3 regions of the Nitrospirillum amazonense genome follow, and region 2 is predicted to be linked to each of the others. Evidence: riboswitches for the same ligand, from Rfam matches in the RefSeq annotation. Region 2 holds a riboswitch; each other region holds the start of a gene.
The links. A riboswitch is a leader RNA that binds a small molecule or an ion and turns the genes downstream of it on or off. The one in region 2 is predicted to bind cobalamin.

Region 1: it holds a riboswitch for cobalamin, as region 2 does, so the genes downstream of both, cobU (bifunctional adenosylcobinamide kinase/adenosylcobinamide-phosphate guanylyltransferase) here and cobW (cobalamin biosynthesis protein CobW) in region 2, are expected to answer to the same signal.
Region 3: it holds a riboswitch for cobalamin, as region 2 does, so the genes downstream of both, P5F91_RS26640 (TonB-dependent receptor) here and cobW (cobalamin biosynthesis protein CobW) in region 2, are expected to answer to the same signal.

The regions. Positions count from the first base shown of each region.
Region 1 covers NZ_JARPAF010000001.1:47,604-54,845, reverse strand. The annotation lists gene cbiB (adenosylcobinamide-phosphate synthase CbiB) at 1-480, shown strand, start outside; gene bluB (5,6-dimethylbenzimidazole synthase) at 552-1,205, opposite strand; gene P5F91_RS00225 (cobyric acid synthase) at 1,202-2,695, opposite strand; gene cobO (cob(I)yrinic acid a,c-diamide adenosyltransferase) at 2,695-3,315, opposite strand; gene cobU (bifunctional adenosylcobinamide kinase/adenosylcobinamide-phosphate guanylyltransferase) at 3,334-3,858, opposite strand; cobalamin riboswitch at 4,019-4,244, opposite strand; gene P5F91_RS00210 (glycosyltransferase 87 family protein) at 4,393-5,607, shown strand; gene P5F91_RS00205 (efflux RND transporter permease subunit) at 5,838-7,242, shown strand, end outside.
Region 2 covers NZ_JARPAF010000003.1:201,377-208,618, forward strand. The annotation lists gene cobN (cobaltochelatase subunit CobN) at 1-2,909, opposite strand, end outside; gene cobW (cobalamin biosynthesis protein CobW) at 3,064-4,113, opposite strand; cobalamin riboswitch at 4,273-4,496, opposite strand; gene P5F91_RS19360 (ISL3 family transposase) at 4,800-5,471, shown strand; partial or broken gene P5F91_RS19365 (IS3 family transposase) at 5,438-5,871, shown strand; gene P5F91_RS19370 (glycosyl hydrolase family 28-related protein) at 6,065-7,242, opposite strand, start outside.
Region 3 covers NZ_JARPAF010000004.1:1,326,170-1,333,411, forward strand. The annotation lists gene P5F91_RS26625 (DUF2177 family protein) at 1-225, opposite strand, end outside; gene P5F91_RS26630 (hypothetical protein) at 336-572, opposite strand; gene P5F91_RS26635 (DEAD/DEAH box helicase) at 622-2,229, opposite strand; cobalamin riboswitch at 2,627-2,856, shown strand; gene P5F91_RS26640 (TonB-dependent receptor) at 2,994-5,036, shown strand; gene P5F91_RS26645 (4'-phosphopantetheinyl transferase family protein) at 5,037-5,756, opposite strand; gene P5F91_RS26650 (hypothetical protein) at 5,985-6,713, shown strand; gene P5F91_RS26655 (acid phosphatase) at 6,788-7,242, opposite strand, start outside.

The DNA of each region.
Region 1 (7,242 bases), on a different contig from region 2:
GCGCCGGCCTTCTGGCTGGCGGTGGGTGGCCTGCCGGGAGTGCTGGCGTACAAGGCCATCAACACCGCCGACAGCATGGTGGGCCATCGCACCCCCCGGCATGAGGCCTATGGCTGGGCGGCCGCCCGGCTGGACGACGTGGTGAACCTGCCGGCCTCGCGCCTGACGGCCCTGCTGCTGGTGCTGGCGGCCTGGACGCGCGGCCCCGCCGGGGCCAAGGCGGCGTTGGTTGCCGTCCGCCGTGACGCCGGCCATCACCGCAGCCCCAACGCCGGCTGGCCGGAGGCCGCCATGGCGGGCGCCCTGGGCCTGCGCCTGGCCGGTCCCCGCACCTATGGCGATGTGCGGGTGGACGACCACTGGATGGGCGACGGCCGGGCCGAGGCCACCGCCGCCGACATCGAGGCCGGCCTCAGCCTTTACCGCCGCAGCCTGGCCCTGCTGTGGGGCTTGGCGCTGATCGCCGCCTGGATAAGCTAGGACGGAAATGCGGGGAAGCCAAACCCGCGGATGCGGCCGCCCGGCATTTGAGGGCAAAAAAGCCATCCCCCTCATCTCTGAAACAGCACGTCGGACAGTGGATGCCGCTGTTCCCAGTGGGCGCGTTCCAGTTCGGGCACGTCGTCCGGCTCGGCGGGGTAGCCGATGCAAAGATAGCCCACCAGGCGCCACTCGGCCGGCACCGCCAGCAGGCCGTTCATCACCTCTGGCCGCAGGATGGAAACCCAGCCGAGGCCGATCCCCTCCGCCCGCGCTGCCAGCCACAGCGTCTGGATGGCCGCGACGGCGGAATAGGCCAGGGTCTCGGGCATGGTGCGGCGGCCCAGGCCGGCGCCTTGCGTCGGGTCGGGATCGACGAACACCGCCAGGTGGCAGGGCGCCTCGCGCAGGCCCGCCAGCTTCAGGCGGGCGTACAGGCGGGCGCGATCCTGCGCCTGGGCGGCCAGCGCCTCGGCGTTGCAGCGCTCGAATTCCATCCGCACGGCGTCGCGGCGGGCGGGATCGTCCACCCGGACGAAGCGCCAGGGCTGGCTGAGGCCCACGGACGGCGCCAGGCAGGCCAGGTCGAGCAGCCGTTCCAGCAATCCATCGGGCAGCGGATCGGTGCGGAAACGCCGCACGTCGCGCCGCCAGACCAGTAGGTCACGGAAGTGGGCCCGGAAGTCTGCGTCGAAGTCGGGGCACGGCCTGTCGGGAGCGGTCATCGGCTGATGGCCCATAGTGCGTCGAGATCCAGGTGGCGTTCGGCGGCCTCGGCCAACTCATCGAGCGCCGCCTCCACCGTGCCGTCATAACTATCGAGGCCGGGCGCCACGTTCCATCGCCGCAGCCATGCCGCCCGCTGGGCGTCATGGCCGAACAGGCCGTGGACATAAGTGCCGGCGATGCGGCCATCAAGGCTGACCGCCCCCTCCGCCACCGCCTCGCCACCCTCCGCCTCCAGATACAGCAGCGGCCGGGCGCGGTCCGGCCCCTGGGTCACACCCAGGTGCATTTCATACCCCGTGAGGGCCGACCCGCTGGCGGCGTCGTGGCCCGTCACCGCGCGCAGGGTCTTGGCCGGGGCCAGCACGGTTTCCACGTCCAGGTAGCCCAGGCCGGCGGCGATGCCGGGCGGCCCCTCGATGCCGTCGGGGTCGGCAACCGTCCGGCCCAGCATCTGATAGCCGCCGCACAGGCCCAGCACCCAGCCCCCCCGACGCACATGGCCCGCCAGGTCGATGTCCCACCCCTGCGCGCGGAAGAAGGCCAGGTCGGCCAGGGTGGCCTTGGACCCCGGCAGGATGACGCCGTGGGCGTCGCCCGGCAGGGGCCGGCCGGGGGGCACCATCACCACCGTAACGCCCGGCTCCAGCCGCAGGGGGTCGAGGTCGTCGAAATTGGCGATGCGCGACAGCATGGGCACGGCGACGCGCAAGGCTCCACCGGAGGCGCGTTTCGCCCAGTGGGCCAAGTCCATGCCGTCCTCGGCCGGCAGGCGGGCTGCCGCCGGCTGGTGCGGCATGACGCCGAAGCAGGGCCAGCTGGTGCGGGCCTCGATCTCCGTCACGCCCTTTTCGAACAAGCGGACGTCACCGCGGAACTTGTTGATCAGGAAGCCGCGGATCTGGGCGCGATCCTCCACGTCCAGCACGCGATGGGTGCCCACCAGGCTGGCGATGACCCCACCCCGGTCGATGTCGCCGGCCAATACCACCGGTACACCGGCCGCGCGGGCGAAGCCCATGTTGGCAATGTCCCCGGCGCGCAGGTTGGTTTCCGCCGGGCTGCCCGCCCCTTCCACCACCACCAGGTCGCACTCCCCCCGCAGGCGGTGGAAGCTTTCCAGCACGGCCGGCAGCAGTTCCCCCTTGCGGCGCTGGTAGGCCGAGGCCTGAGCATTGCCCAGCACGCGGCCGCGCAGCACCAGTTGCGCGCCCAGGTCCGTCTGCGGCTTCAGCAGCACCGGGTTCATGTCCACCGAGGGCGCGACACCGCAGGCGCGGGCCTGCAGCGCCTGGGCGCGGCCGATCTCCCCCCCGTCCGGTGTCACGGCGGCGTTGTTGGACATGTTCTGCGGCTTGAACGGGCGCACCCGCAGGCCGCGCCGGGTATAGGCCCGGGCCAGGGCCGCCACCAGCAGCGACTTGCCCACGTCCGAACCGGTGCCCTGGATCATCAGGGCGCGGGCGCCCCCGGCGGTGCGGTCGGCCATCAGAAGTCGATCCCGCGCTGCGCCTTGATGCCGGCCTGGAAAGGATGTTTCACCGCCTGAAACTCCGTCACCAGGTCGGCAGCCTCGATGATCTCGGGCTTGGCGTTGCGGCCGGTGACCAGGACATGGGTGTCGGGCAGGCGGGCGTTCAGCCCGGCCAGAACATCGGCCACATCCAGGTAGCCGTAGCGCAGCACGATGTTGATCTCATCCAGCACCACCAGGTGGTACTGCGGGTCGGCCAGCATGCGGCGGCCCAGTTCCCACGCGCGGACGGCGGCGGCGATGTCCCGCTCCTTGTCCTGGGTATCCCAGGTGAAGCCCTCGCCCATCACATGGTGGTCGATCAGGTCGGAAAAGCGCGTCAGCGCCGTCTGCTCGCCCGTCGCCCAGTTGCCCTTCACGAACTGGATGAAACCCACGCGCAGGCCATACCCGGCGGTACGCAGCATCATGCCCAGCGCCGCCGTGGTCTTGCCCTTGCCGGGGCCCGTGTGGACCATCAGCAGGCCCTTCTCCCGGGTGGCCTGGGCGACACGGGCGTCCTGCACGGCCTTGCGCTTCTGCATCTTCTCGCGATGGCGGGCGCCTTCGTCATCCGGGGACTCAAGATCGGCCATGGCTACCTCCTTCCGCTCTTATTTCACTTTCAGGGGTAGGCCCGCCACCGTCAGGAACACCTGCGACGCCGTGGCCGCCAGGCGCTGGTGCAGCCGGCCGGCGTGGTCGCGGAAGGCGCGGGCCAGCGCGTTCTCCGGCACGATGCCCATGCCTACCTCATTCCCCACCAGGACGGTGGCGCCCGTACGGGCGGCCAGCGCCCCCTCCAGCGTGGCGACGGCGGCGACCACGTCGCGGTCGGCCAGCATGACGTTGGTCAGCCATAGCGTCAGGCAATCGACCAGGACCGGCCCGTCGCCGGGGGCGGCCAGCGCGCCGGCAAGGTCCAGCGGCGCCTCCACCGTCGTCCAGCCGGGCACGCGGTCGGCCTGGTGGCGGCCGATGCGGTCGCGCATCTCGTCGTCCCAGGCCTGGGCGGTGGCGATATAGGTCCAGGGCCCGGGCAGGGCGGTCACCAGCCCCTCGGCGAAGCGGCTTTTGCCGGAGCGGGCCCCGCCCAGGACCAGAGTGACGCCAGGGACGGCCGTGTGCTCATGCGTCATCAGTCAGTTCCATCCCACCGGCCTCATGCACCCGTGGTATCAGAGGCCAAGACCAGCCGGAAGGAGGGGATTACCTGTCGACGAGACCGAGCGGCCACGGGGCCCCTGGGACCCGCCGCGCCGCTGACCGGTTCCGCCGGGACACCCCGCCCCCGCGACCATGCGAATGCCACCGGCGGCAGGTCTCCTGGCTCACGGGTCACGGCGCCGGCCCAGCCTTCCCAGGTTCCGTTGGGAACCCAGTGGCCATTCCCCGTGCGGCGGGGTGGGCGGCGCTCGCCGTTCACAGTTGCGGGGGCAGCCATGGAGTCGGATGCCGCGCATCCCCACCACGTTCCCTTTTCATCCACAGGCGGACCTGCGGAACCGTCGGCGATGGCAGCCTTACGGCAATCGCCCGTGCCGGGCAAGGGCGGCGTCGCGACATTTTATCTTAAATATGCAACGGCCAAGCCTTGGCACTTGACCTTGAGCACAAAGGTGGTAGGCATAGACCATAGAGCCTATTACCTATGAGATAGGTTATTCTGCAGCATGGTTCGCCCGCCACTTCCTTCCCTGGCCCGCCCGCTGGTGCTCGGCCTCGCCCTTTGGGCGATCGCCCTGGTGGTGATCGAGGCGCAGGTGATTAGTGGACGGTTCGTTTCTGAATTCCACATCTACGCCGAGGCCACCTGGGCCTGGTGGCAGGGCGCTGAGATTTACGAGGATGGCATCAACGGCTTCCTTTACCTGCCATCCAGCGCCGTGCTGTTCACCCCGTGGGCCTATCTGCCGCCGCTGCTGGGCGATGCGCTGTGGCGTCTGAGCCTGCTGGCCGTCTGCTGGTGGGGCGTGGCCCGGCTGTGCCGCCTGCTGGCGCCGGCGAAACGTCAGGGCACCGATTGGCAGCGCCTGTTCGGCGTGGCCCTGCTGGCGGCGCTGCCCATCGGCGTGGTGGATCTGCGGGGCGCCCAGACCGAATTCCTGATGCTGGGCCTGATGCTGGCCGGCCTGGCGGACGTGGCGGAAGGCCGGTGGCGCCGCGCCGCGTTCCTGCTGGTACTGGCCGGCGCGTTCAAGCCCCAGGCCCTGGCCCTGGTCATGCTGGCCTTCGCCCTGTGGCCCCGCCTGCGTCTGTCCCTGGCGCTGTGGCTGACGGCGGCCCTGGCCCTGCCCCTGACGCACTGGGACCCCGGCTACGCCCTGGGCGAATATGGCCAGCTCGTGCGCAAGACCATGAGCAGCGCCAACCCCGGCGGCGGCGTCTGGCACGATTTCGCCAATGGCCTGGCCACCCTGGGCCTGCCACTGGACCTGATGGCCCAGACCGTTATCCGCGCCCTGGCCGGCATCGCCGTGCTGACCCTGGCCCGCGGCACCGTCAGCCGCCTGCCGGCCCCCAAGGCCGCCGCCACCGTGGCGGCCTTGATGGTCACGTATCTGCTGCTGTTCAACCCGCGTACGGTCCTTGGCCATTTCGGCGACATGGCGCTGGTCGCCGGCGCCCTGGCGGGCTGGGAATTTCATGTCCGCCGCAACCGGGCGCTGGGCTGGATGCTGGTGCTGCTGTGCTTCGCGCTGACCACCCACGTCTGGACGCGAGGCCTGCACGTGGCCACCACCACGTGGTTCAAGCCGCTTCTGGCGTGCGGATTCGGCCTGTATGTCGTGGTCCGCTGGGTGCCATCCCTGCCCGACCGGCCCGCCGTGGGCCGTCAGGAAACCCCCGAGGATGCACCGAGGGAGAGCTTGGCAATTCAAGGTTAGCCACCTTTACATTCCCCTCCGCCGACGGGCGCAGTGACGCAGGCCACAGTTTTCCGATTTGGCGGCGATTGGTCGCGGCATGCCTAAATTCGAACCGTTGCGTATCGAAGTAGGTTCCCCTTAACCGTCAAGCGCGTTAATTATTTGGGGCTGTGCCGGGCGGGGGGCGACCTCGGCCCCTGGGCGTAGCGTTGCATTTTTCCGCATCGCATTGCCGGAGCCCCGTCCTCATGTGGATCGTCGCCTACGCCCTGAGGCGTCCCTATAGTTTCGCCGTGCTGGCGGGCCTGATCACGCTACTGGGCGTGCTGAGCCTGTTCCGGATGCCCACGGACATCTTCCCCGAGGTGGAGATCCCCACGGTCACCGTGGTGTGGAGCTACTCGGGCCTGGACGCGCAGGAGATGACGGGCAAGATCACCGCCTTTGGTGAGCTGGCCATCATCAACACCGCCGATAACGTGGCGGAGGTGGAATCCGAGACGTCCAACGGCGTGGGCATCATCCGCACCACCTTCCAGCCGGGCGTGAACATCGACCTGGCCATCTCGCAGATCTCCGCCATCTGCCAGACCATCCTGAAGCGCATGCCCACGGGCACGCAGCCGCCGCTGATCGTGCAGTACAGCCGGTCCTCCGTGCCCATCCTGCAGCTGGCCCTGTCGTCCGACACCATGTCCGAGGCGCAGCTGTACGACTATGGCCGCATCACCATCCGGTCGCAGATCAGCGACATCCCCGGCATGCGCCTGCCCCTGCCCTACGGCGGCAACGCGCGCCAGATCATGGTCGATATCGACCCGGACAAGCTGCGCAGCTATGGCCTGACCCCCAACGACGTCAACAAGGCCATCACCGCCCAGAACCTGAATCTGCCGTCCGGTACCGCCAAGATCGGCGACACCGAATACCAGGTGGGCCTGAACAGCTCGCCCATCGCCGTCGATACCTTCAACGACATCCCCTTGCGCGACGTGAACGGCCGCACCGTGTTCATGCGCGACGTGGCCAATGTCCGCGACGGCGCCGCCGTGCAGACCAACGTGGTGCACGCCGACGGCCAGCCCGCCGTGCTGTTGACCATCATGAAGCTGGGTGGCGCCAGCACCCTGGCGGTGGTGGACGAGGTCATGCGCCGGCTGCCGGAGATCCGCAAGGCGGCGCCCGAGGGCATGCGCATCCAGCCGCTGTTCGACCAGACCACCTTCATCAAGCACGCCATGGAAGGCATCCAGCACGAGGGCTTGATCGTCGGCGCCCTGGTGGCCATCCTGATCCTGCTGTTCCTGGGTGGTTGGCGCAGCACGGCCATCGTGCTGACCTCCATCCCGCTGTCCATTCTGACGGCCGTGGCCGTGCTTTCCATGGCCGGCCACACCCTGAACGTGATGACCCTGGGCGGCCTGGCGCTGGCCATCGGCATCCTGGTGGACGACGGCACCGTGGCCATCGAGAACATCCACCGCCACATCGGCATGGGCAAGCCGCTGCGCCAGGCCATCCTGGAAGGCTCGGACGAGGTGGCCTTCCCGGCCCTGGTTTCGACGCTGTGCATCTGCATCGTGTTCGTGCCCATCTTCTTCCTGCACGGTATCGCCAAGTACCTGTTCTCGCCCCTGGCGCTGGCCGTCATCT
Region 2 (7,242 bases):
GGATTGACGGCGCCCGGCTCCTCCAGCCCGGCGACCTTGCGCGCCGCCTGGTCGAACAGCGCCAGCTGCGCCGGGAACATGTCGCGGAACAGGCCGGAGATGCGCAGGGTCACATCCACGCGCGGCCGGCCCAGCACGGTGGCCGGCAACACCTCCACGCCCGTCACCCGGCCGCTGCCGGCCTCCCACACGGGACGTACGCCCATCAGGGCCAGGGCCTGGGCCAGCTCTTCCCCGCCGGTGCGCAGGGTGGGGCTGCCCCAGCAATCCACCACCAGTTGGCGCGGCCAGTCGCCTTGGTCCTGCAGATGGCGCGTCAGCACGGCATCCGCCCCCTTCCAGCCCAGGGCCCAGGCGCTGGGTGTGGGCACGGCGCGGGGGTCGATGGCGTAGAGGTTGCGGCCGGTAGGCAGCACGTCGGCCCGGCCGCGCGCGGGCGACCCACCGGGGCCTGGGGCGACGAAGCGGCCATCCAGGCCGGCCAGCAGGGCCGCCATCTCCGCTGGACCGCTGGTGGCCAGCGGGGGCGCCACCTCGGCCCGCAGAGCGGTAAGGGCCGCTGTGGCCCTTTGCCATTCCGGGTTCGGAACAATCTGGCCTGACACCAGCTCCCGCACCAGGCCATCCAGCGCCGCCCGCACTCGCCCAATGGACGGACCGGTGCCCGTCCGCTCCGCCAGCAGGGCCGGCAGGGGATGGGGCCAGGGCGTCGCGGCGTCGGCCGTGAACAGGTCCTCCAGCGTGCCGGCCAAGCCCAGGTCGCGGGCCAGCGCCTCGGTCATGGATGGCTGATCACGGCGGGGGAAACGCGCCATGGCGGCCAGGAAGGCGGCCTGGGCGCCGTCGTCCGGCGCCGCCCCGAAGACATGCAGCCCATCGCGGATCTGCATCTCCTTGATGTCGCAAAGATGGGCATCCAGCCGGGCCAGGGCCTCATCGGGAAGGTCCCCCGTGGCCAGATCGGCCGGCAGGTTCAGGTCACGGGTGACGCCGGCCTCCCAGGCCAGGTCGCGGATACGGGCCCGCAGGGTGGGCAGGCGGCGCGGGTCCAGGCTCTGCGCCTGCGCGTATTCGTCCAGCGCCTGCTCCAGGGCCGCCAAATCGCCGTGCAGCCCCGCCGGCACGGGCGGCGGCGGCAGGTGGCCTACCAGCACGGCGCCCAGGCGGCGGCGGGCCTGCACGCCTTCGCCTGGGTTGGTGGCGATGTAGGGGTAGAGGACGGGCAGGGGGCCGGCCAACCGCTCCGGCCAGCAGTTGGCCGACAGCGCCACGGCTTTGCCCGGCAACCATTCCAGCGTGCCATGGGCGCCCACCTGCACCAGGGCATGGATATCCACCACATGGCGCAGCCACAGGTGAAAGGCGGCATAGCCGTGGCTGGGCGGGGTATCGGGGTCATGGTGGGCGGCGCTGTCGATAGCGCCATGCCCCCGGCTGGGCTGGACCGCCACTAATACATTGCCGCAGGACTGGATGCGAAAGCGCAGCGCTCCGTCGCGCGCCAGAGGGTCGGTTGAGGGGGCCCCCCACCGGGCGGTGATGGCGGCCAGGGCCGCGGGCTGCATCAGTCGGGCATAATCGACCAGGCTTAGGCCCGGCGCGCCGCCGTCGAGGGCCCGGCGCAGGGCGGCCATCAGGGCGGCGCCGTCGGCCGGCCTCTCGGCCACCCCATAGCCGGCACCGGCCAGAGCTGCCAGCATCGCCAGGGTGCTGGCCGGCGTGTCCAGGCCCAGCGCCAAGCCGGTGCCGCCGCGGGCAGGATAATCGGACAGCACCAGGGCCACGCGTCGCCCCGCCCGCGGGGTGGCGGCCAGACGGGCCCAGGCGGCTGCCTTGTCGGCCAGCGCGTCCACCCGGTCGGCACGGGGGCGGCTCAAGGTCGGGGCGTATTCCAGGGCGGCGTCCCAGTCGGCGGCCGCCTTGAAGGCGATGGCGGGGCCTTGCAGCCGGCCATCCATCTCCGGCAGTACCACATTCATGGCCAGGTCGGCGGGGCCCAGGCCGGCGCGTGCCTTTTCCCACAGCGCCTCCGTGCCCGTGGACAGCACAGCCTGCAGGACCGGCGCGCCGGCGGCGTCGAGGGGGGAGGAGTCCTCCGTACCTTGGCGGGCAGAGAAGCCGGTGGCGTTCAGCACCACGGCCGGTCGCAAGGCCCTAAGCTCGGCCGCCAGCCACTGGGCCGCCCGAACTTCCTTCAGGCTGGCCGCGTAATAGAGGTGGGGCGCCAGGCCGCGCCGGGCCAGGGCGTCGGCCAAGGCGTGAAGCGCTGCCAGATTGCCGGCCTGCAAGTGCGATCGGTAGAAAACCAGCGCCGCCGCTGGTCCCGCGACGGGTGCCGACGGCCGCCAGCCTTCATGACGGCCATAGCGGGGCAGAGGCATGGGCTCGCCCGCCAGCAGGTCGGCGGGCGGCTGCCGTCCCAGCAATTGGGCGGCCTCGGCCAGGAACCGGACCGTGTTCTCCGGCCCGCCCTCCACGAAGCAGCGCCACAGGCGGCGGGCGGTGGCATGATCCACGGTGCCGGCGGCCTCCAGGCTGGGATCTGCCTTGGCCTCCCCGGGCACTACGGCCAGGGCGATGCCCCGGGCCCGGCAGGTCTCCGCCACCTGCTCGAGCCCATAGCGCCAATAGCCGGCGCCACCGTTCAGGCGCAGCACCACCAGACGGGCGCGCGACACCACCGCCTCAACATACATATCGACGGATAGCGGATGCCCCAGGCGCATCAGGTTGGCCAGGCGCAGCGTGGGCCGCCAGGGAACATTACCCACGGCGTGGTAGGCGGCGGCCGCCGCCGACAGGTCACTGTCGGAAAAGGACAGCAACACGCACTCCGCCGGCGTCTGCCCCAAATCCTCGGCTTGGGGGGATGCCAGCAGATCCTCGGCCTGGGTGGGCAACAGGTGCATGGGAGGGGCGGAACCCGTGTGACGACACTGAAAGACGAAAAGCCAGCTTTATGCCGCTCTAGCCCCTATACGCCGTCAATTCAACAGCGGGATGGGTCAACAGCGGGATTGGGCAGGGCACCGCTTTGCGCCCATGCCCCACCCGCGCGGCCAATCAGGCGGCCAGCGCCGCCTCGATGGCCGCCTTGTCCAGGCCCGTCTCACCGATCACCACCAGGCGGCTGCGCCGTACCTCGTCCGGCCCCCACAGCCGATCGTAGCTGGTCTGGATGCGGGGGCCCACACCCTGCACCAGCAGGCGCATGGGCTTGCCCGGCACATCGATGAAGCCCTTCAGGCGCAGTATGCCGAAGCGCTGGGTGATCTCGCCCAGCCGGCGGACCAGGGCCTCCGGATCGGCCTGGGATGGCAATTCGGCCACGAAGCTGGTGAAGTCGTCGTGGTCATGGTCTTCCTCGCCATCGTGGTGGCTGACGCGGGCGTCGAGGTCCGCTTCGGCCGCAGCCGACAGGCCCAGCAGCACATTGGGGTCGACATCGCCATGGGCCACGCGTACCAGGGGCGGGGCGGTGGGCCGCAGGGCCTTCACCGTGTCGGCCACGGCGGCCAGGCCCGCCTCGTCCACCAGGTCGGTCTTGCTGACCAGGATCAGGTCGGCGCAGAGCACCTGATCCTCGAACACCTCCTGCACCGGGGTTTCGTGCTCCACCGTGGCGTCGCCGGCCTCCATGGCAGCCTTCTGCCGGGCCAGGGCCTCGGCATCGGGCGCGAACCGGCCCTCGGCCACGGCATCGGCCGCCACCACCGCCACCACGCCGTCCACCGTAACACGCGAGCGCACCGCGGGCCAGGTGAAGGCGCGCACCAGCGGCTTGGGCAGGGCCAGGCCGCTGGTCTCGATGATAATGTGGTCCGGCGGATCGGCGCGGTTCAGCAGCGTTTCCAGCGCCGGCACGAAATCGTCCGCCACGGTGCAGCACAGGCAGCCGTTGGCCAGTTCGATCACTCGATCCTCCGGGCAGGCCGCGTCGCCGCAGCCCTTGAGCACCGCGCCGTCCACACCGACGTCGCCGAACTCGTTGATGATCAGCGCCAGCTTGCGGCCTCCCGGGTTCTGCAGCAGCCCGCGGATCAGCGTGGTCTTGCCGGCACCGAGGAAGCCGGTGATGACGGTGGCGGGGATTTTGGCGGTGGGGGTAGGCATGGGCTCGCTTTCAAAGGGGGCGGTCGCGCCCGGCAGGCGCATTGGCGGCCGCGGATGCGGGGCGGGGCCGTTTTAGGCCGAAGACGTTTGGAAGGCGCGCGTGCGGGGGCGGGCGGGCCATGGCGAAACTTCCCTCTCTCCGCCATCTCCGGCGGACCAGATGTGGACCTCGTGACGGGAGGTCTCCTGGCTTGCGGTTCATGGCGCGTCTCCTGCCTTCCCGGCCGGGGCGGTGGCCCGGGCCAGTGGCGGCTCCTCGCGGACCTATCGGCCCGGGGGTATTGGCACCTACCGCGCACAGTTGCGGGGGCAGCTCCGGCCTTGAACCGGATTCCCTATTATCTCCAGCTGCCGGTGGGAAATCCGGCCGGCGACCGGGGCACCGTCGGTGGGCCGACAGTGCGCTGCATGAGGGCTAGGGATCAATGATTTTCGCACGGCGGCTTCCCCGGCAGCGCGTGAAAAAAAGTTCATCGCGGATTAGCGGGTAGAGGCGGACAACGGCGCGTTCTGACAGACTGGTAGTCGCCAAACATCACAGACTGCCAGGGGGGGCGCCGTTGCCCGATAGAGAAGCTACGTCATGTCTCGTTGGGTGGGAAGGCTACCGGGTCGAGACAGTGGAACGCCGCTCGGGTGAGCAGCCGGCGGTTTGGATATATCTTGGCCGACCGTCCTGTTCGCCGATGATCTGCGACGGTTGTGGCCAGGCGAGCGAGCGTGTTCACGACATTGAGACGCGCGTTGTCCGGGACCTTCCGATCTTGGATGCGGCGACGTGGATATCGGTGCCGCGCCGGCGTGTTCTGTGCGGGCAGTGCGGCCCCCGGCTGGAACGACTGGATTGGCTGGAGCGCCATGCCCGGGTGACCCGGCGTTTGGCGGAGAGCGTGGTCCGCCTCTGCCGTGCCCTGCCGGTGAAGCAGGTGGCCGCGTTCTTCGGGCTGGACTGGCACACGGTCAAGGAGATCGACAAACGTGCGTTGCAACGATCCCTCGATCCGGTAGACCTCAGCGGGATCAGCGTGTTGGCGATGGATGAGTTCGCCATCCAGCGCGGCCACCGCTATGCCGCGGTGGTGATCGAGCCCCGCACCCGGCGGGTGCTGTGGGTTGGCCGCGAGCGTTCGCGCGAAGGCATTCGTCCCTTCTTCGACCTGTTGGGGGAGGAAGGCTGCCGCCGCATCAAGGCCGTGGCCATGGACATGAACGCCGCCTACGCCAATGAGGTGCGTGCGCGTTGTCCACAAGCCGAGATCGTCTACGACCTCTTCCACGTCGTCGCCAAATACGGCCATGACGTCATCGACCGCGTCGGGGTCGACTCTATTCCCGCCGCGTCGTCGGCTGGTCGATGAGCGACACCATGACTGCCCAGTTGGTCGCCGATGCATTGGTCATGGCCTTATGGCGACGGGGAAAACCCAGGGCGGTGCTGCATCATTCCGACCAGGGCAGCCAATACACCAGCCAGCAGTTCCAGCGCCTGCTCACCGACAACGGCGTCACCTGTTCCATGAGCCGGGCGGGCGACGTATGGGAGCCCGTTAGGGCCAGCGAAGCTAAAATGCCGCCATGGAAAGCTTCTTCTCGTCACTCAAAGCCGAACGGGTGGCCAGGGCGGTCTATCAGTCGAGGAACCAGGCCAGAGCCGACGTCTTCGACTACATCAAACGCTTCTATAATCCGACACGCAGACATTCGACCCTGGGCTACCTCAGCCCGGTGGACTTCGAACGAAACGCTGGGGTAGCTTAACCGAGCTTATCCCGGTGTCATCCAAGCCGGCAGCAGCCCAGTCTGCGATCTTAACCCATCGCTTCGAGAGGGGCGGGCCATCCTATAATCATGCTGAAACTCAGGCAGCCACAGGCTTTTTCAACAGCCTGTTAGGCACGCCGACGGACGTGGGAAGGTTTATTCGGGCGTTTGATAATCAATTCCCTAAAGCTTATTCCAGCACGCGAACATTGTAACGGACTGTCGCTGGTATCGCCTCGGTAAGGGCGCAGACTTTCACTATTACCATGCCGGGTTCAGACACAAAGGCACGAATCTGGAATCCGTCACCGGCGTCGCCCGCTGCAGGGCTAGCGATGGCGGTCATGTCGGTCCGAGCGCCCGGAATGGCTACAGCGCCGCTGGCGCATGACCCAGGAGCCAAATGGGAACCGCCGATCGGCAGTGTGGTTCCGGCCAGCGACTTACCGGTTCCCGCGTTTTCTGCGCGTTCCGAATAAAGGGCGGATAGGGCGATATGCCGACCGCCGGTACGGTTATCGATGTCTCCCTTGGCGGCACCGGCATGCTTGCTGGTTTGAACGCTTATCTGGTCGGCTTGGTCGGCGAGAATGACGTCGTAGTCCACCGGGTTGCGTCCGTTGTTACGAACAAAACTACACCCGTCCAGGTTGACATCAGTCACCGTGCCGGAAAGGACGACATGGCTGCCACCGCGGTTCTCACGGTTGTTGGCGTTGAAAATGGACTGCCCCAATTTGAAACCGGATCCAGCGGATAAGTTGACGCCGTGGCGGCCGTTCAAAAAGAAGGCTGAGCCCACGGCCGTCACATTAATCAACCGGGGATCGTCGTTATGGAAACCATCGAGGTCGGACAATTCGCAGAGAACACCATTAAAATTCCAAGCTTCCCGAGCGCCGGTGTCGCCTGGCGCGCGAGTAGAATGGATACAGTATTGCGCTTCATCAAACCCGCCGTTAGAAAACGTCAGGCCGACAACGATGTCCGTCGGATACTGCGCTTTGATCTCGAGGGCGGGCCCCTTTGTAAAGCCCAGATGATAGTTGGCCATGTTAAAACCATCGGTGTCTTGCAAGAGCAGGCCATAGGTGTAGCTACCGCGGTGTAAGGCGCGTGAATTACTGTTTACGATGAAATTCTCTGAGGGGTTTTCCTCGTTAGGTCCGGCTCGATGCACCCACCACAGCCGCGATAATGGAGTAGTGTTATCACCGCCAGGATCAATATCACTGAAGAATAAACTAATAGAAGACTCAATTTCAATTCCGGAAAATTCCCCAACAACAGCCACGTGATCTATCGTACCACCTGCAACTTTCCTATAATGAATACCTGATCCAGATGGCGGATTGTCAGTTCTATATA
Region 3 (7,242 bases), on a different contig from region 2:
CTGCATCAGCGGCGCCTCCGACCGTGTCGCCGGTTCCACACAAAAGAAGATGATGCCGCCCGCCATAAGCAGGTAGAACACGGCAGCCGGCCCCAGGCGTGGCTGGGGCGCCACCATGTCGCCCATCACCTGGCGGTAAAACCCCACCATGCGGGTCAGCCAGACGGCATCCAGGGCCAGGAAGGCGATAAGGGTTGCCGCGTAGATCGCGGCCTGGCGCAGCACTGGTCCCAAGGCCTTTTCCTCCCCGCAAAGCCAAAAAAGAAAAACGCCCCGGCCTGGGCACGGGACGTTTTTCAATACGCGTCGGCGATGCGGATGGATCAGCCCGGCGTTCACCGGACCGGCGAGCGGGTCAGCGACTTGATGCGGCCACGCGGGTTGCCGGACATGGCGGCGATTTCGCGGTCCTGCGCCTCGATGATGGCGCGGGCGGGCTCGTCACCGTCCAGGCCGCCCAGTTCGGACGAGGGGACGCGGCGGTTGGACGACCGCGAACCATCGTCATACAGGACGTCGAACAGGACGAATTCGCTGACGGACTTGGATTTCGGCTTGCTGCTGCGGCCCATGGGGACCTCCTCTTCCTAAAGAACCATCACAACTCAGGCGTGGTACGGCTCAGCGGCGGCGACGCGGGCGGTTGCGATCCTCGCGCGCCGGCTGCTGCTGGTCTTCGTTGGCGTTCAAGGCCGCCACGAAACTGGAGAACTGGGTGCCACGACCATCCTGGACGGGGCGTGGCGCGGCCGGACGGGGGGCGTTCGGACGCGGCCCCTGCGGCTGGGCCGGACGCTGGCCCTGAGGACGGGCTTGCTGCTGCTGGCGGCCACCTTCAGGCCGTGCGCCCTCGGGGCGCGGACCCTGGCCCTGCGGGCGGTTGCCCTCGGCGCGAGGACGCTGACCGTCGGCGCGGGCGGGCCGCTGGCCGTCGCTACGGGCGGGCCGCTGGCCCTGGGGCCGAGCCTCCGCCTGGCCCTCGGCGCTGCGCTGGCCGCGGGGCTGCCCGCGACCGCCATTGCCGCCGCCGTTGCGCGGCTGGCGGGCCGGCAGGGGCGGACGGCTCACCGGGGCGGCGGCGGCCTGGGGCGTGGCCTCGGGCCGCTCACCCACCGGGATGGACTTGCGGATCAGCTTCTCGATATCGCGCAGGTAGATGCGCTCATCCCCGTCGGCCGTGCACAGCGACACGGCGACGCCCGAGGCACCGGCACGGGCGGTGCGGCCGATGCGGTGGACATAGGTCTCCGGCTCGTTGGGCAGCTCAAAGTTCACCACGTGGGTGACGCCGTCCACGTCGATGCCGCGCGCCGCGATGTCGGTCGCCACCAGCACCCGGACGGTACCGGCGCGGAAACCGTCCAGCGCCTTCTGCCGGGCGTTCTGCGACTTGTTGCCGTGAATGGCGGCGGCCTCGATGCCCGCCTGCTCCAGCTGGGCCGACACGCGGTTGGCGCCATGCTTGGTGCGGGTGAAGACGATGCTGCGCTGCATGCCGGCATCGCCGCGGATCAGGTCGACCAGCACGTGGCGCTTTTCCGCCGCCGGCACGAAGATGACCTTCTGCTCGATGCGCTCCGCCGTGGTGGAAACGGGCGTGACCTCGACCCGCAGCGGGTCGCGCAGCATCTTGCCCGCCAGTTCCGACACGTCGGCCGGCATGGTGGCGGAGAAGAACAGCGTCTGCCGGTTGGCCGGCAGCTTGGCCATGATCTTCCGCAGGCTGTGGATGAAGCCCATGTCCAGCATGCGGTCGGCTTCGTCCAGCACCAGCACCTCGACCTTGTCCAGGCGCACGTGGCCCTGGGTCATCAGGTCCAGCAAGCGGCCGGGGGTGGCCACCAGGATATCGATGCCGTTGGCCAGCGCCTTCACCTGGCTGCCCTGGCCGACGCCGCCCAGGATGACGGTGTGGCTGAGCTTCAGGCCCACGCCGTAGTTGGTGATGCTCTCGCCGATCTGCACCGCCAGCTCACGCGTCGGGGTCAGGATTAGGGCGCGGGGCATGCGCAGCGGCAGGGCCGACGGGGCGGCCCCCAGGCGCTGCAGGATGGGCAGGGTGAAGGCGGCGGTCTTGCCGGTGCCCGTCTGGGCGATGCCCAGGATGTCGCGGCCCTCCAGCGCATGGGGAATGGCCCGCGCCTGGATGGGGGTGGCTGTGTGATGGCCCAACTGGGCCAGGGCGGCCTGAATCTCAGGCCGCAGGGAAAGGGTGTCGAAAGCGGTCAATGTCTTGGAATCCCAGGGCGACGCGCCGGCCGCGTTCGTTTCTCGCGGCCGCGGATCGCGGTCAAGCCCTTGCCCGGGCGCGTGCCGGCAGGCATGTGTCAGAAGGTCGAGTATGCCCTGGGTGCTACAGGGGCGATTTGGCCGCCACCGCTACGCGCCACCCGGGGGATACCGCCAGGCCCAGCGGCCCGGCATGGGAACGGATGATGCCATCCATTCCCTAAGACCGCATAAGTGGCTGTGACCGGTCCCAGGTACAAGGGAAATCGCTCGAAGCCCCCCGAATTGCTGCCATGCCCCGGCGTGGGTGGCCGTTGTCACACAACCGCCAAGCTTGTTCGCCAGGGTGCTCACCCCCCAACGCAGCGACATCGCGTTTGCATGCGCCTACAATTCCCCGTAGAAAAGCCCTGACGGTTCCCGCCCTGACCGGGCGGGATGAAAAGGGAACGCGGTGGGGAATCCCCTCCCCGACGCCGCGGCTGCCCCCGCAACTGTGAACGGCGAGCCCGACACCATCCCCGCGCATGCTATCGCGGCGGGGATCGAAGCCACTGGGAAACCGGGAAGGCGGTGCCAGGGTGATGACCCGTGAGCCAGGAGACCTGCCGTCACGCCGTGGTCACGCACGGGCACATTGGGCGGGGTGCACCAGTGGGGAAAGGGCGCCCGCCGTCCCGGCCGCTTGGGGATATCCAGGCCGGTGATGGGCGATCCGGTCTTTGGCCCGTGGTGACGTGTCACGTTGCCAGAGGCCAACAAACATGGGTCGTTTCGTTCCCGGAATAACAACCGCGCTGCTGGTCTTGACCAGCCCGGCGGCCTTCGCCGCCACCGACGATGCCGCCGACACCGCGTCCAACACCGTCGACGACGTGCTGGTTACCGCCGCCCGCCGCGATCTCATCGGCGCCGCCGCCACCTCCAGCCAAGGGGTGGTGGTGAAGGAGGAACTGGAGTTGCTGCCGGCCTACCGTGTGGGCCAGATGCTGGAGACCGTGCCGGGCCTGGTGGTCACCAGCCACAGTGGCGAGGGCAAGGCCAACCAGTATCTGCTGCGTGGCTTCAACCTGGACCACGGCACCGACATGGCCACCAGCGTGGACGGCATGCCGGTGAACATGCGCACCCATGCGCATGGCCAGGGCTACACCGACCTGAATTTCGTGATTCCCGAACTGGCCCGCGGCATCGGCTACACCAAGGGCCCCTACTTCGCGGCGCAGGGCGACTTCTCCGCCGTCGGTTCCATCCAGATGGCTTACCTGGACCAGCTTCCGGCCCAGGTGGCGCTGACGGCGGGCACGCTGGGCTATCAGCGTGCCTTCGCCGCCGGCGCTACGGCGTTGGGCGCCGGCCAGCTGATGGCGGGCGGTGAGCTGGTGCATTATGACGGGCCCTGGGACCATCCGGACAATTTGCGCAAGGGCAATGCCGTGCTGCGCTACAGCCAGGGCGCGCGGGCCGACGGCTTCAGCGTCACGGCCATGTATTACCGTGGCCTGTGGAACGCCACCACCGACCAGCCGGAACGCGCCATCGCGCAAGGCCTGATCGGCCGCTATGGCACCCTGGACCCCACGGATGGCGGCCAGGCGCGGCGCATGAGCCTGTCGGGCACCTTTGCCATGCCGGTGGATGCCGGCTGGCTGGCTGGCGGCGAGGTGACGGCCAACGCCTATGTTATCAACAACCAGCTGACGCTGTGGAACAACTTCACCCATTTCCTGGACAATCCCGTCCAGGGCGACCAGCACGCCCAGGATGAGAACCGCATGGTTGCCGGCGGCGCCATCAGCTACAGCCGTCCCTTGAACCTGCTGGGCCTGGACCATGAGGTGGTCGCCGGCCTGGACACCCGCTTCGACGATGTGCATGTCGACCTGCGGGCGACCCGAGCCCGCGTGGCCTATGCCCAGCTGAGCAACGACAACGTTCAGGAGACCGGCGGCGGCGCCTATGTCCAGGCGACCAGCCATTGGACGCCTTGGCTGCGGACCGTGGTGGGCATGCGGGAGGACTACCTGGCCGCCACCGACCACGGCAGCAACGCCGGCGTGGTGGCGGCCCGCCTGTTCCAGCCGAAGGGCAGCGCCATCGCCACCCTGTGGCAGGGAACTGAGGTCTACCTCAGCGCCGGCCGCGGCTTCCACAGCGACGACGTGCGGGGAGCGTCGCAGGGGAACGCCCCCTTGCTGGCCAAGGCCGATGGCGAGGAGGTGGGCATCCGCAGCACCATCCTGCCCAACCTGACCGCCACGCTGACGGCCTTCCAGATGGATTTCGTGTCGGAGCTGACCTACGACGCCGACGTCGGCCAGACGGAGGCGGGGCGCCCCAGCCGCCGGCGCGGGGTGGAGCTGAACACCACCTACAACCCGTTCAGCTGGCTGGAATTCTACGGCAGCGTCGCCTTCAGCCACGCCCGCTATACCGATAGCGATCCAGCCGGCAGCTTCATCCCCGACGCGCCCAAGCTGATCGGCTCGCTGGGGATCTATCTGCGCGATCTCGGCCCCTGGTCAGGTGGCGTGGAGTACCGCTATTTCGGCGCCCACCCGCTGGTCGAGGACAACAGCGTGCACTCGGCGGGCAGCCAGGAATGGAACCTGACGGCCAACTACACGCTGCAAAGCGGCCTGCGCTTCGGCATCGGCCTCTACAACGTCTTCGACAGCAAGGATGACGCCGCCGACTATTATTACACCGACCGCCTGAAGGGCGAACCGGCGGAAGGTGTCGGCGATCTGCACGCCCACCCGCTGGAGCCCCGCTCCGTCCGGTTTACCGTGGCCCAAAGTTTCTGATCACCACAGGTCGGCCAGCCCCTCCTCCATCACCAGATCGGTGGGGGGCTGGCCGTCCCCCTCCATCCGGGCCGACCCCATCCAGGCCACGGCGGCCGCGTGGCCGCTGGGCAGATCACGGGTCCACAGCCGGCAGGCTTGGCCTGACGGCAACGACCCGTCGTGACGGATCAGCGCGGGGCCTTCGGGTGCCATGGCGAAGCTGTCGGTGGGCAGCGACAGGCCCAGGCCCAGGGCCTTGATGTAGGCTTCCTTCAGGGTCCAGAAGGTCACCAGATCCCGCCCGCTGCGCCCAGCGGGGCGGGCATCCAGCCAGGCCAGTTCTTCGGGTGCGAACATGGCCGCCGCCAACTCCGCCCCGATGCGGCGTTCGCCGCGCTCCACATCCACGCCTATCCGTGTGCCAACCTCCAGGGTCACGGCACAGGCCACCAGGCCGTCGGTGTGCGACAGGTTGAAATCCAGCCCCGCAGGCGCGTCCACCAGACCAGGCTTGCCCTGCGGTGTGAGGGGGGCGAAGGCCAGCGCCGCCGGCGGCCGGCCCAGCAGGCGGCCCAGCCACAGCCGGGCCAGGCCGTGGGCCGCCACATATTCCCGCCGGTTGACCTCGAACACAAAGCGACGGGCCCGCGCCCGTTCCCCCTCATCCAGCAGGGGCCACAGGCGGTCATAGGCCGCGTCATCCAGCGTGCTCAGGGGCAGGGTCCGCAGCAGCGGCATGGTCATCCGTTCAGGCGACAGGGGATCAGAAAGCCCGGCCAGAACAGGCGCCCGGCCGCCCCCTGTCAAGGGTCCGGTCCCCCGGCCCCCAACCGACGCGGTAATCCATATATTGCCCCGCTACGGCTGGGGATATCCCCATCGCCGAAGGTATTGCCGCCCTATCCGGAAAATGATCCCCCGAATCCCCAAGGAACACGGCGTGCGGCCAGCCTGTTGAAGCGCAGCATGACCGTGACCGGAGCCCCGACGACTATGCCCAACCGCCGCAACGCCCGCCGCATCCTGGCCGCCACAGTGGCGCTGGCGACCGTGTCCGCCGCGCTCACCGCCCAGGCGCAGACGGCCGATCCGGCGGGCTGGGGTCCCTTGCTGAGCGTCGGGCCGGTGGTCAGCACCCTGGGCCTGGGGGCGGAGGTCGGTGCCCGCTTCGATGACCGTTTCGGCCTGCGCCTCAACGCCAGCGGCTTCAGCTTTTCCGCCAACCACACGGTGCGCGACGTCCGCTATGACGGCGACGCCACGCTGGAGTCCTTCGGCCTGCTGGCCGACCTGCATCCCTTCGGCGACGGCTGGCGCGTAACCGCCGGCGCGCGCCTGAACCTGAACGAGGTCGACCTGAAGGGCACGCCGCGGAACGCCACCTACACCATCCACGGCATGACCTACACCGCCAGCGAGGTCGGCAGCCTGAACGGCAAGATCGCCTTCAACCGCTTCGCCCCCTATGTCGGCGTCGGCTATGAGGGCGCGGTGGCCGACCACTGGCGCTTCGGCTTCGACCTCGGGGCCATGTACCACGGCACGCCCAAGGTCTCCCTCGACGCCAGCGGCCCCGTCACCACCACCCCCGACTTCGAAAGCCGCCTAGAAGCCGAGCGCCAGGAACTGCGCGATGATGTGAAGGACTACAGCTGGTACCCGGTGTTGAGCCTGACGGTGAAGTACGTGTTCTGAAGTGAAACGGGCTGAAACGAAGACGGGCGCCGTCGCCGGCGCCCGCTCCGCTTAAATCTGAACCCCTCGGCCACCTATTTCTGGGCGAGATCCAGCGCCCCGGTCAGGTCGCCCAGGGCCGGGCTGCCGTTGGCGGCCAGGGCGGCGTCGCGCTGCTTGATGCCTTCCAGCTTGGGCAGGTCGAAGCGGCGGGTGATGAAGCGCAGGATGGAGGTGGTGTCGTAGAAGGTGTGGTCGATATAGCCCCTCTTGGCGTAGGGCGAGATGATGATGGCAGGGATGCGGGTGCCGGGGCCCCAGCGGTCGGCCTTGGGCGGGGCCACGTGGTCCCAGTAGCCGCCGTTCTCGTCATAGGTCACCACCACCAGCATGTTCTTCCACTGCGGCGAGGCCTGCAGGTGCTTCACGATGTCGGCGATGTGGGCGTCGCCCGAGGCCACGTCGGCATAGCCGGAGTGCTGGGTCAGGTTTCCCTGGGGCTTGTAGAAGGTGACGGCGGGCAGCGTGCCGGCGTCGATGTCCTTGATGA